4 regions of the Paenibacillus sp. FSL R5-0636 genome follow, and region 3 is predicted to be linked to each of the others. Evidence: predicted binding sites of a transcription regulator. Region 3 holds the regulator's gene; each other region holds the start of a gene.
What was found. Region 3 encodes Rex, which represses fermentation and respiration genes when NADH is low (regulators of the CRP and FNR family bind a similar motif). Its sites were predicted from a motif close to TTGTGAAATATTTCACAA; they were not measured.
Positions count from the first base shown of each region.

Region 1: MKX34_RS01115 (phosphoketolase family protein) is a predicted target of Rex. The motif match lies at 1,802-1,819, and genes of this name have one in related genera.
Region 2: MKX34_RS03710 (flavocytochrome c) is a predicted target of Rex. The motif match lies at 1,678-1,695, and genes of this name have one in related genera.
Region 4: MKX34_RS16400 (cytochrome ubiquinol oxidase subunit I) is a predicted target of Rex. The motif match lies at 1,781-1,798, and genes of this name have one in related genera.

Region 1 is NZ_CP150232.1:229,122-232,318, reverse strand. Features, by position in the region: gene MKX34_RS01115 (phosphoketolase family protein) at 1-1,685, opposite strand, end outside; gene MKX34_RS01110 (GntR family transcriptional regulator) at 1,980-2,702, opposite strand; gene MKX34_RS01105 (hypothetical protein) at 2,790-2,978, opposite strand; gene MKX34_RS01100 (GyrI-like domain-containing protein) at 3,094-3,197, opposite strand, start outside.
Region 2 is NZ_CP150232.1:847,267-850,463, forward strand. Features, by position in the region: gene MKX34_RS03710 (flavocytochrome c) at 1-1,466, opposite strand, end outside; gene MKX34_RS03715 (hypothetical protein) at 1,951-2,838, shown strand; gene MKX34_RS03720 (aminoglycoside phosphotransferase family protein) at 2,890-3,197, shown strand, end outside.
Region 3 is NZ_CP150232.1:4,719,780-4,722,976, forward strand. Features, by position in the region: gene MKX34_RS21485 (DUF5590 domain-containing protein) at 1-69, opposite strand, end outside; gene MKX34_RS21490 (amidohydrolase) at 241-1,542, opposite strand; gene MKX34_RS21495 (redox-sensing transcriptional repressor Rex) at 1,529-2,182, opposite strand; gene dinG (ATP-dependent DNA helicase DinG) at 2,313-3,197, opposite strand, start outside.
Region 4 is NZ_CP150232.1:3,624,476-3,627,672, forward strand. Features, by position in the region: gene MKX34_RS16395 (hypothetical protein) at 1-1,397, shown strand, start outside; gene MKX34_RS16400 (cytochrome ubiquinol oxidase subunit I) at 1,963-3,197, shown strand, end outside.

The sequences.
Region 1 (3,197 bases), 2.6 Mb from region 3:
AAATACTCACGGATAAATTCTGGTTTTTTATCAGCCAAGTGACCTAGCAAACCTGGATCTTGGTGAGTGTAACCATTGTGGTCTTGTTGGAATACAGTTGAAGTTGCTACCACATTCAATGATGGAATATCCGCACGCCAGCTTTGATCTGTTGCTTTACGCAGCCATTTGAAATGCTGAGTAATCATCGAATCCACGACACGCAAGAAAGCTTCATAGCTTGCAAAGAAACCATGGCGACCTGTCAATACGTAACCTTCAAGCAAACCTTCTGCCTGATGTTCAGACAATTGGGAATCGATAACACGGCCATAAGAAGCTAGGAATTCATCATTCGGCTCAATCACTTGATCCAACCATTGACGTTTCGTCACTTCAAAGACAGGTCCCAGACGGTTGGACATTGTTTCATCCGGTCCGAAAATTCTGAAATTGCGGTTCTCTTCGTTCAGAGAGATAACATCTTTCATGTATTTACCCAGAACGGCCATATCTTGTGCTATTACTTCACCTGGTTTGGAATTATCAAGTGCGAACTTACGGAAATTCGGTAAGTTTAGATCTTTAATTTGGTTGCCAGCATTAGTAACTGGGTTCATTCCCATACGTCTGTCGCCAGTTGGCAGGATCTCAGCAAGTTCAACATTCAGACGACCATTCTCATCAAATAATTCTTCTGGTTTATAGCTGTTCATCCACTCCAATAACGCTGGAGCGTGCTTCATATTCTTTTGATCCACTGGAATCGGCACCTGATGGGCACGGAACGAGTTCTCATTCGGAACACCATCCCATTGCTTTGGACCCGTCCAGCCCTTAGGAGAACGGAAGACCAACATTGGCCAAACCGGACGCGTAAGGTCATTGTTGTCACGTGCATTCTTTTGAATCGCTTCAATTCTTTCTACGATGGTATCAAGCACCTTAGCCATTTCTGGATGCATTAGATCAGGATTTTCGCCTTCAACGAAGAACGGTTCCCAACCCATACCTTTAAAGTATGCAGTAATTTCTTCTTTGGATTGACGAGACAGAATCGTTGGGTTACTGATTTTGAAACCATTTAAGTGCAAGATCGGCAGAACTGCACCATCAGTAACTGGATTGATGAACCGGTTGGAGAACCATGAAGCCGCTAATGGGCCAGTTTCAGCCTCTCCATCACCAATAACAACAGCGGAGATCAAATCTGGATTATCCAGAATAGCACCTACACCGTGGGATAGAGAATAACCTAATTCGCCACCTTCGTGGATCGATCCAGGTGTTTCAGGGGCAGCATGGGAAGCAACTCCACCTGGGAAAGAGAATTGTTTGAACAATTTCTTCAGACCTGGGATATCTTGTGTAATTTCCGGATAAATTTCAGTATAGCTACCATCGAGATAGGAGTTCGAAACCATGACCTGACCGCCATGACCAGGACCCTCGATATAGAACATATTCAAATCATATTTAGTAATGACCCGATTCAAATGGGCATAAATAAAGTTCTGACCGGGAATAGTTCCCCAGTGTCCAATTGGCTTAATCTTTACGTCTGCTTCTTTCAGCGGTTCTCTTAACAACGGATTATCTTTCAAATACAGTTGACCTACAGAGATGTAGTTAGTTGCGCGCCAGTATGCATCAAGCTTCTCTAAATAAGTTTTTGATGAGTAATCAACATCCATGGATAATACCATTTCTTCCACTCCCCAAAATTTTTTCTGTGTCTACATTGCCGTAATTTCTTCCACAAGTACATCATACCGCCGCCAAAAATTAATTCAACCTTTTCAACAAATGATACGGTCCAATTTTGTGAAAATATGAACATAGTATGAAAAACGGTGTCAATTGTCTGTAAAAATACGTCAATATTAATATATATGTAAAAATATGGGCTGAAGTTTGCGGGAGATATTTGCTGCTTTTCCTTCATCTATTTTGCGCAAAATAAAAAAAATAAGACCGAGAAAAATTCCCCAGTCTTACTTTTAATGAACAGACACAAAGGTATTAAATTTTAAGTATTTATAGTGGAAACGCATATGGGAGAATTCAAAGGGTGTGCCATTATCTAAAAAGAAAATCCCTTCCATAATGCTTACTGGCTCATTCGCCTGCAAATGCAGCAGCTCTTGATCCGTAGCCTCAGAGGGTTCTGCGGATATCGATAAAAAGGATTTGGTTACCGCCAGGTTCCGTGAATCCTCCAAATAATTAAAGATAGATCCTTCAATAATAGTCTGATTTAAGTTCTGCACGATTTTGATTGGGATATAACCTGTTTCAATCATAAAGGGTTCATCATCAAAAAGACGCAAGCGAACGATTTTGTATACAAAATCATGTGGTCCTAAAAACAGATCCCGTTGCAGTTCTTCCGTTGGTGGAATGACCTCGAATTTCAGAACTTTAATCTTTGGCTTCTTCCCATTCATTTGAAAATTGTCGGTGACACCTAAATTAGAGCCTTCGTAGTTAAAAATAGATTCATTTTTTATGTATAAAGGATTTATAAATGTCCCTGAGCCACGCTTTTTAAAAATAATTCCGGCATTTGCCATTTTAGTCAGAGCACTTTTAATAGAACTACGACTCACTTGATAAGTTTCACTAAGCGTTCGTTCATCCGGTAATTTCATATCGGGGAACTGCCCAGCAAAAATTTTCATTTTTAAGTCATCAATAATTTGTTTGTAGACAAACTGTGTCATGAAGTACTCCTTTTCAGGTCGATACAAGTTTTATTTCAATCTTTACTATAACATAATAACCAGACGTTTATAATCTATCCGGCCAGCTTATTTACGTCGGCGATTTGTCATGCGATTGTACATCACTAAACCGGCAATGACCATGCCCAGCGTCCCCATACTACTTGCTGATTCAGCCTGCATACCAAACAAAATACACAGGTTAGTGACCAAGCTTTTTGTAAGTACAGCAACAATAATTAACATCAACGGGCGCCAAATGTTGTATCTTCTCATCCAGGCAACACTCCTAATCCAATTTTCTCAAACTATCGATCGATTTCATCTATTATATCACAAGATGGTAACCGCATTCATTTCCTATAACCGTAAAGGAATCGAAGCCGACCTGCTATTTTTTATTAATTCTATATCTTAAAATGGTTTTCAACTTATCGTGTTCTACTTTTCTAGCATCCGACAGATAAATTTCTCTATGAACAAGCGTTTTTAGCA
Region 2 (3,197 bases), 3.2 Mb from region 3:
ATTTCTGCAACAGAGTTGCCGCCAATCCGGTTTTGTCCGTGTAAGCCGCCTGTAACTTCACCTGCCGCAAACAGACCAGGAATAGCTTCACCATCTTTATTCAGAACTTCTGTGTTCGTATTGATCTTCACGCCACCCATGGTGTAGTGAATCCCAGGAGCAATTTTAATAGCGTAGAAAGGACCAGTGGACAGGTCATTGTCCATTCCTGTAGTTCTGCCAAATTCGGCATCCTTTTTATTCTTAACGGCGCTGTTCCAAGTATCAAGCGTTGTTGCCAGCTTATCCTCTGGAACACCGATTTCTTTGGCCAAAGCTTCGATGGAATCCGCCTGAATCACGAAACCCATTTTGTCATATTGTTCAATAGCCTTCACACGGGATTTAACACCGGAATCAAAGACCAGCGTAGCTGCTTTTTCAGGCAGTGTATTGATGGAAGCTGTTACTTTATCACGGGTATCCAATTCGTTGGTGAACCGTGTGCCTTCACTGGAAACAAGGATAGCGCCTTCCCCACGAACAGCTTCGCCGATGAGGTAGGATTTTTCTTGCTGCACAGTTGGGTGAACTTGGATTTGATCCATATCGACGGTTGTGCCGCCGAGTTTCTCAATCATCTTGATGCCGTCTCCGGTACTGCCGATTTGGTTAGTAGTAACGTAGCCTTCCAAGTCAGGTCTTACTTCGGAGATCAAATCCATATTGGCACCGAACCCGCCAGTGGTTACAACGACAGCATCTGCCGTAATTGTTTTTTCCTCTGTTTGGTTAAAGAGGACTTTGACGCCATTTACTTTGCCATCTTTTTCAGTGATTTCTTTGACATCAGCATTCACGAAAAGTGGGATTTCTTTCTCTTGTACGTTTTTCACTAAACCTTTGACAAGGTATTGACCCACAGCAGAGCCATCTTCAGGACGGTGTGTACGTTTTTCGTTCATGCCGCCTGTAATGGTGATATTGTTCAAGTGGATTCCGATGGAATCCAGCCAATCGATCGCACTCGCGGAATTATCAACGAAGAAACGAAGCATTTCTTTGTCGTTAGTGTCATGGCCACCTTTTAATGACTCTTCATAAAATAAATCATTGCTGTCTTCAATGTTTTGTTCTTTTTGGAATTTCGTTTCAGAAGCGTTCATTCCTGAAGAGGATTTGGTTGTGTTCCCGCCGGCAACCGGCATTTTTTCCAAAATAACAGGGTTCATGCCTTTCTCTTTGGCCTCAAGCGCTGCGGACATTCCCGCACCACCCGCACCGACAATGATGATATCATATTTATCTTTTAATTGATCGAATGGTGTGTAGCTTGCTTCAGATGCCCCGGAGACGGCTTCAACTTCTTTTTTCTCGTTGTTATTACTCTTGCTCTCGTTCACCTTGTCGTTTCCATTACCGCAACCTGCGGTAACGAGCATGACAGAGAGGACGAGACTCAGAGCACCAGCTGCTTTCTTTTTCATTGTTAACCCTCCACTTTTATATTTCTCTATTAAGATGTACCAAAAGAACCCGACAAAAAAGAAAGGAAGTATCAGAGGGAGTTGGAAGTGGAGAAGCGCGCGCGTCGCTGTTATTCTCCTAACTTCAAATCTTCTACGGTTACGTCCACAGTTTCCATCGTTATTCTCTTTAGTTCATCTTCTTATTAAGTATACCATCAATCATGACTATTAGTGAAAGTTTTCACAAATTATACAAGTCGTCTATTCTAACATAGGGTAACGAAATATTGAGCAGATTAGGCGAAAAATGGATCATAAACCTTGCAATTAGAAGATTCTGACGTAAGATTTTCTCACTGTAGAAGTGGTAACTGTCACGGATTAGTAAAGCGGTTTTTGTTCTTCTGGATTTTTAAATGGTAAAATGAGAGTATTGCCTACTAGTCAATCCGGAAAGACTAACATGAGACATAGAAACAAATTCTAATTAATAGGTGAGAATATGGAATTTAATAATGTAATAAAAGAAAAAGTAAAAGAAGATAACTATAAAGTATTTGCTTTACTAAGCCGCTATTTGAATAATACCCCCGACTTTATTAACAAAGAAGAAATTGAAGAAATCGTAAACTGTGGTGTATCTTATGAATACGCTTTTGGTTTAATGCTGGCTGCTGCTTTTGGGATGGATACGGTTGATAATGTTGATGATAAGGAATTGTTCAACCAATATTTTAGCAATATGCTTCATAAGCTTGATGCAAATGAATATTATGACAATCCATATTATAAAAATATCAAGATACCAACTATAAAGATTAATAATAGTGAATTAAAATATGAAAAATATAAACCTTTTGAAGGTTTTGTTTGCAATGATATCATCCGGACAGAAGAGGGAAGACAAATTCCTCAGGTTGGCTTTTTTCAAACTGAATTCATGTTCCCGGCCGTATTGGAGAATGATAGAATCTGGATGACGATCACGCCAAATGAAATAGAAACAATGAAAGATGCTGTTGATAAAGCGTGTGGGAATGTTCTTACGTTTGGACTTGGGCTTGGCTATTATGCTTATATGGTTTCTGAAAAAGATAATGTTGAAAGCATTACAGTTGTTGAAAAAAATCAAGATGTCATTGATCTATTTAATAAATATGTACTGCCACAATTCAGTAATGCTCACAAGATCAGGCTTATCCAAGCAGATGCTTTCGAATATGCAGAACAACATATGTCTAAGGAAAAATATGATTTTGTATTTACGGATTTATGGCATGATGTTTCTGATGGAATGGATATGTATTTAAAAATGAAAAAGTTTGAAAAGGAAAGCCCGGATACTGTATTTATGTACTGGATAGAACAATCTATTTTATGTTATTTGTAATTTTGGGTTGCGTAAATCTGTTGTAGCTGACTCCGAAAGGAAGACCCATTTTTGAAAACTCCTATATCTATCATAAATTGGCTAGAGCACAACGAAATCATAAACGACTTATTAAATCAGGAAGACAGCTTAACTGCGCATACAATGGATCAAGGATTTGAAGCTGAGGTCTTAAGGATTAATTCTGATCAAGAGAGCTATGTACTCAAAACATGGAATAAGGAATCCAGACCGGATGTCCAGTTTCAATATCGTTTATTGGATGTTCTATCCGAACGAGGAGTAGCCGTCTCTAAACCAGTGGGCTGGGGAATCAATCCGGAGGGATATAAGGTGTTGTTAACAGGTTTTGACGGAAC
Region 3 (3,197 bases):
GATAAGTCCAAACCCCAGGAGCAGAATCAGAACTGACCCCAGGAGGATCCATTTTTTCCTTTTCTTCAAGGTACAGCTCCCTTTCTAGTAATATATCTTTTTTGATTATATAACACACCCGCGTGTTTATCCAAAATTTCATAATTTTCTAGCTTTCCCAGCCTTAAAATGTACAAAAGGCCGCAACTTTTGCTAAAAGCAAAAAGTCGCAGCCTATTATTTATTCGTTATTCTCCAGACTTAACGCTTCAATAAACCTTCGAAGGCTTCTTGCGCTTTACGCCGGATAGCTTCCTCATCCAGGGTTAAGCATTGTCCATGCTTGATGACCTGTTTACCATTCACCCACACATGCTCAACATCCTTAGCGCTAGCAGAGTAAACTGCATGAGACAACAGATCTGTGTGTGGCAGCAAATGCGGCTGATCTATATCAATTGCAATGAAATCAGCTTTCATCCCAACAGCAAGTCTACCTACATTATTTAAAAAGATGGACTGGGCGCCATATTCTGTAGCCATACGTAGAGCTTCTGGAGCTGGAACAGCCGTTGGATCACCGCTGACACCCTTATGAATGAGAGCTGCAAGCCGCATCTCTTCAAACATATCCAAGTTATTGTTGCTTGCCGCGCCATCCGTGCCAAGAGACACCTTCACACCAGCTTTTAGAAGATCAGTAACCCGAGCCACTCCGCTAGCCAGCTTCAAATTACTGCCCGGATTATGAGAGACACCCACATTATGGCGAGCCAAGATCTCAATCTCTTCATCATTTAAATGAACACCATGTGCAACTATCGAGGGACGTGTGAACATTCCAAGCTTCTCTAAGTGAGCTACAGGACGCAACCCGTAATCCGCCACATTTTGTTCCACTTCACGTTTCGTTTCGGACATATGCGTATGCATCGGTAAATCCAGATCATGCGCTGCCTGCACGAACTTAACCAGGAAGTCCGGAGGGCAAGTATAAGGGGCGTGCGGCGAGATCATAGTAGTAATTCTACCGTCAGCCTTTCCATGCCAGTTACGGGCAAAAGAAATCGCTTCCGCAAGCTTGTGATTCTGTACATCCTCTGGACATAACCCGATCACACCACGCATCAATACGGAACGGATACCTGATAACTCAGCTACCTCAGCTACTCGGTCCATATGATCATACATATCGAGGAAGGTCGTAGTTCCACCCTTCAGCATTTCCAATACAGATAAGGAGGTTCCCCAGTATACATCATCACCGGTGAACTTTTCCTCCATCGGCCACATCTTCTCCTGAAGCCACACTTGTAGCGCTAAATCATCTCCATATCCACGCAGCAAAGACATCGCCGCATGACCATGTGTGTTTACAAGTCCAGGCATGAACAGCAGACGGCTGCCATCAACCACTTGCACTCCAGCTTCCATCTGAGGCTCTTCTTTTCCTATGTAAGTGATTAAATCATCTTCAATAGTCATATATCCACTCAGAACCGGCTCATCCGTTCCCGGAGTCAGAAAATACCCGCCCTTAATTATCGTTTTATTGTTGTTCATGTTCGCTTTCTTCCTTTCCATCCCGCAAGTAATACGCAAGACTTTGCAGATCAGTTGTAAAATCAGCTGCATGCACCCGGATATTCGGTGGTGTCTTCAGAATCACAGGGGCAAAGTTCAAAATTGCTTCAATCCCAGAAGAAATGAGAATATCTGCTACATTTTGAGCTTCTGAATCAGGTACGGTAATAATGGCAATGCGAATACCTTGCTCACGAATCGTGCTGCCTAGTTCATCCATTGGTTGCACAGTAAGGGAGTTGATCTTACGTCCAACCTTAGGAGCGTACGAATCAAATATAGCGGTGATTTTCATAGTATCTTTGAGATATGCATTGTAATTAGACAAGGCATGTCCGAGATTACCTGCTCCAACTAAAGCTACATTAAGCTGTTGATCCAGCTTCAGGATATGACGGATTTTCTCAATAAGATACGTTACATCATAGCCAATACCTTTTCTGCCGAAGTCACCAAAATACGCTAAATCCTTACGAATCTGTGCGGGATTAAGATCAAGCTTTTGTCCAAGTTCCTGAGAGGAAACTGTTAATATTTCGCGATTCTGGAGATCATTCAAAAAACGCAAATACACAGGTAGTCTGCGAACAACGGCTTCTGATATTTTATCCGATTTCATATTTTTCCTCCTAAAAATAGTAATGTTCTTGTGAAAATCCATATTCAAACGTATACCTCTCCTTATTAAGGGCGGTACTGTAACTTACCGCCCTTAAGGATAAGGAGGAGCTAAACTGAAGACGAGCATTTTAAGAAGCGCCGCCATCCTCTAGCCATTCCGCTATGCGGGGGACCATTTGATCAGTCAGCATATGCTCCATTTTGGGACCAGGCAATGAATAAAGGAAATACTTCCCGTAATGAGATTCAATAACCCTTGTATCATAAACAATAACTATTCCGCGATCCTGCGCCGTGCGAACCAGTCTTCCGAATCCCTGCTTAAAGCGAATAACCGCTTGAGGAACAGACAATTTCATGAACGGATTCTTCTTCTGAGCCTGCAATAACTCCGACTTCGCTTCCGCCAACGGGTGATTCGGCGGTTGAAACGGAAGTCTCACGATGGCCAGGCAAGTCAGTGCTTCACCTGGAATATCTACACCTTCCCAGAAGCTGCTCGTCCCCAGCAGAACGGATGCTGCACTGTCCTGAAAGCGGCGGATCAGCTTGCTCCGGCTGCCACCTTCCACGCCTTGACCAAGCACCGTAATCTCTTGTGAGGCCAAAGCCTCTTTAAGCGGATCATATACCTGACGCAGCATTTTATAAGAAGTAAACAGAACCAGCATCCGCCCACGTGTTGTTTTGGCAGCTTCTGCTAACGACTGTACGAGTGTATCGACAAATCGAGCATCGCCCACACTGCCCTTCACACTAGGAAAATCACGCGGTATAACTAGAAGCGCCTGCTCGCGATACTTAAAGGGAGAAGGAAGGAGTGAGGTCATTAGACGTCCCTCTTCCGCAGCTTCGTTAAGTCCGAGATTATCAATCATAAACTGAAAAGATTTATCTACAGACAGCGTCGCCGAGGTAAGCACGATGCTTTTTTTCTTATCGAAGAACAACTCTTTAAGCTGGCTGCTAACATCCACAGGGACGGCATACATCTGCAGTGATTTGCTGCGGTA
Region 4 (3,197 bases), 1.1 Mb from region 3:
AACGTAAATTGGATTCTGCAGCAATGATGCTGAAAGATATTGAAGTAATGAATTCTTTTGGAAGCCGTACAACCGGCTCTGAGGGTCACAATCAGTTTATTGCTTGGCTGGAGCAGCAGGTAACGGATATGGGGCTGCAAGTATATCGTGATCGCTATACTTTTGACCGATGGGAAGAAAAGAACAGTGCTTTAATGATTGATCAGCAGGCAATTCATGTCTCTTCAGCTTTTCCCTATTCCGGGGAAACTGACGAAAAAGGTGTGACAGGGGAGCTGGTGTATACGAAGCGTGGTGAATATGGCCAGGCCAGTGGAAAAATTGCTGTCATTGAAATTGAGAATTTTAGAAATTTTCCAAGTGGGATCGTTATGAATATGCGGGCTTCATCTCCAATGGACAACCAAATTGCCCCAAATGAAGGCGATCTGGTCCTCACTACAGCTTTAAAAGAAGCTAAATTGGAGCAAGCGACGGAAATGGGCGTAAAAGCTGTTGTTTTAGTCTGGAAAGGGGTATCTGACGATAAGGTTGAAGAGCAATATGTGCCTTTTACCACCGATTATGCAGGAATCCCTGCAATCTGGGTTAATGAAACGGAAGGGAAAAAGGTGATCAGCGCAGCTCAGGAGCATAAAGAAGGTACGGTTATTTTAGAAGCGGAAATTCAAAAAGATGCCCCAACAGAATCCTTTTATGTGAAAATTGACGGTAAGAATAAAGACGAAGCGATTATCGTAAATACCCATACGGATGGGATAAATGTAGTGGAGGAGAATGGCGCTGTGGGCATGCTGTCTATGATTCGTTACTTACAGCAGGAGCAGCCGGAACGTACGATGATTTTCGCTTTTGTGACAGGACATTTTAGATTACCGGAGTTCAAAGGGTCCTCTCAGGCAACTTCCACCTGGATGGAGGGGCATCGAGAGCTGTGGGATGGCAAGAATGGTCATTTAAAAGCTGTAGCTGGAATTACGGTTGAGCATTTAGGCAGCATGGAGTGGAAGGACGATGATACGGGTCATTATGGTCCAACTGGACAAATAAGTACAGAATATACGTATGCAGGCAATGAAATGATGGCAGCCATTTGGCTGAAGGCTATTGAAAAGACAGATAACACACGTACTGTATTATTGCGTGGACATAACAAGTTTGAGTTTGGAGAGAGTCAGCCCTTATTTGAAGCAGGGATACCGGTGATTGGATTCATTCCAATGCCCGACTATCTGCTCGTGGATAGTGACAACAGAGAGATGGACAAATTTGATGCAAAGCTAATGCATACGCAAATTGTATCGTTGCTGAAAGCGGTCAAGCTAGTGGACGGAACGGAGACGACTAAACTCGGGAAGTCAGATGGGTATTCTTTTTTCTACGGTCGTACTAAATGATGGTGGCAGTTCAAGATTTGTCATGACGAAGATGAAATTAGCTTGAATTCAAAAACACTGATGATTTAAGTCAGTGTTTTTTTGTTGCAAAAAGGGGGTATATTACGGCTTAAAATGAGAAAATTTCGTTTTTTTGTTAGCATCGAAGTAGGAGGAAACTTGTGACATCACATATACGCTAATCAATCAATAGCTCCTTCGGGTGCTTTTTGTGTTATTCACTGAGTTGTTAGAAAGATTTGTCCCTTTCTTGAACGTTTAGGGATTAAGAGATGTCGATGATTGAAATACTTAAAATTTAAGATAAGATAGCTTTAATTATTAGGCCACGTTATTAATTTGACTGCTCAGTAACAGGTAAATCAGGTTCGCCAACTCTTGCTTTGTGAAATATTTCTCTTTTTACATAGCAAAGAACGAGGAATGTCATACTAAAACGAACAGGAAACGATGTCGCTGAGCCTTGCTAAACCTGATATTGAATGCAGCCTACAGTTAGCGGGCCTAATCATAAGTATCAACTTAAGACGAAAAATGAACAGAGTTTTGAAGGGAGCAGTAAAGAATGGCAATTGATACGGTGCTATGGAGCAGGCTAGTGACAGGCTTGACTCTCGGGTTCCACGTTATTTTTGCGACGATTGGCGTCGGTATACCGCTAATGATCGCTATAGCAGAGTTCATCGGGATCCGGAAGAAAGACCCCCATTATACACTTATGGCAAAGAGGTGGTCTCGAGGATTTGTCATTTCTGTGGCGGTTGGTGTTGTGACCGGTACAGCGATTTCACTACAGCTGGCCCTGGTATGGCCGAATTTTATGAAACTGGCTGGGAATGTCATTGCACTTCCGTTATTCATGGAGGTGTTCGCGTTCTTTTTCGAGGCTATCTTCCTGGGCATTTATTTGTATACGTGGGATCGGTTCAAAAATCCATATACCCATTGGCTGCTGACGATACCGATTGTCGCCGGGGCAGGCATGTCTGCCGTTTTTATTACGACGGTGAACGGATTCATGAACCAGCCTGAAGGCTTTGTCATGGAAGCAGGCCAATTCACAGCGATTAACCCGGTGCAAGCGATGCTGAATACGGCGACGTTCTCCAAAGTGTTCCATGTATTAAGCTCGGCCTATTTAACAGGAGCTGCCTTGTTAGCCGGGATTGCAGCCTTCGCGATGCTGAGAAAAGGTGTGTCCGCATACCACAAAAAATCTTTAAATCTCATGATGGCGGTCGTTTTACTATTCGGTTTGCTGAACACGTTAGCCGGTGATGTGTCCGCCAAGTTTTTGGCCGAGCATCAACCAGAGAAGCTTGCAGCGGCAGAGTGGCATTTTGAGACGAGTAGCAGGGTGGATTTGGTTCTATTGGGATGGCTGAATGCAGAGCATGAAGTTCTAGGGGCTCTTCATCTTCCGAAGCTGCTCAGCTTCCTGGCCTTTGGAGACTTTAATGCAGAGGTGACGGGGCTCGAGGAATTCCCCAAGGAAGAATGGCCACCACTTCTCGTTCATTATCTGTTTGATTTAATGGTCGGAATCGGATTTACTCTGCTCGCGATTTCGTTCCTATATTTTCTGTTTGTGTTCTGGAAAAAGCGTAATGAGCTTAACAAGTGGATGCTTCGCATCATCGCACTGAGCGCCCCCCTCGCTTTTCTGGCTGTTGAGCTGGGTTGGTTTTATGCAGAAGTCGGGAGACAGCCGTGGATTATCCGTGGATATATGCGTGTTGAGGAGGCTGCCACGTCTTCACCGAATGTAAGAATTATATTCTTCGCCTTATTGCTCTTGTA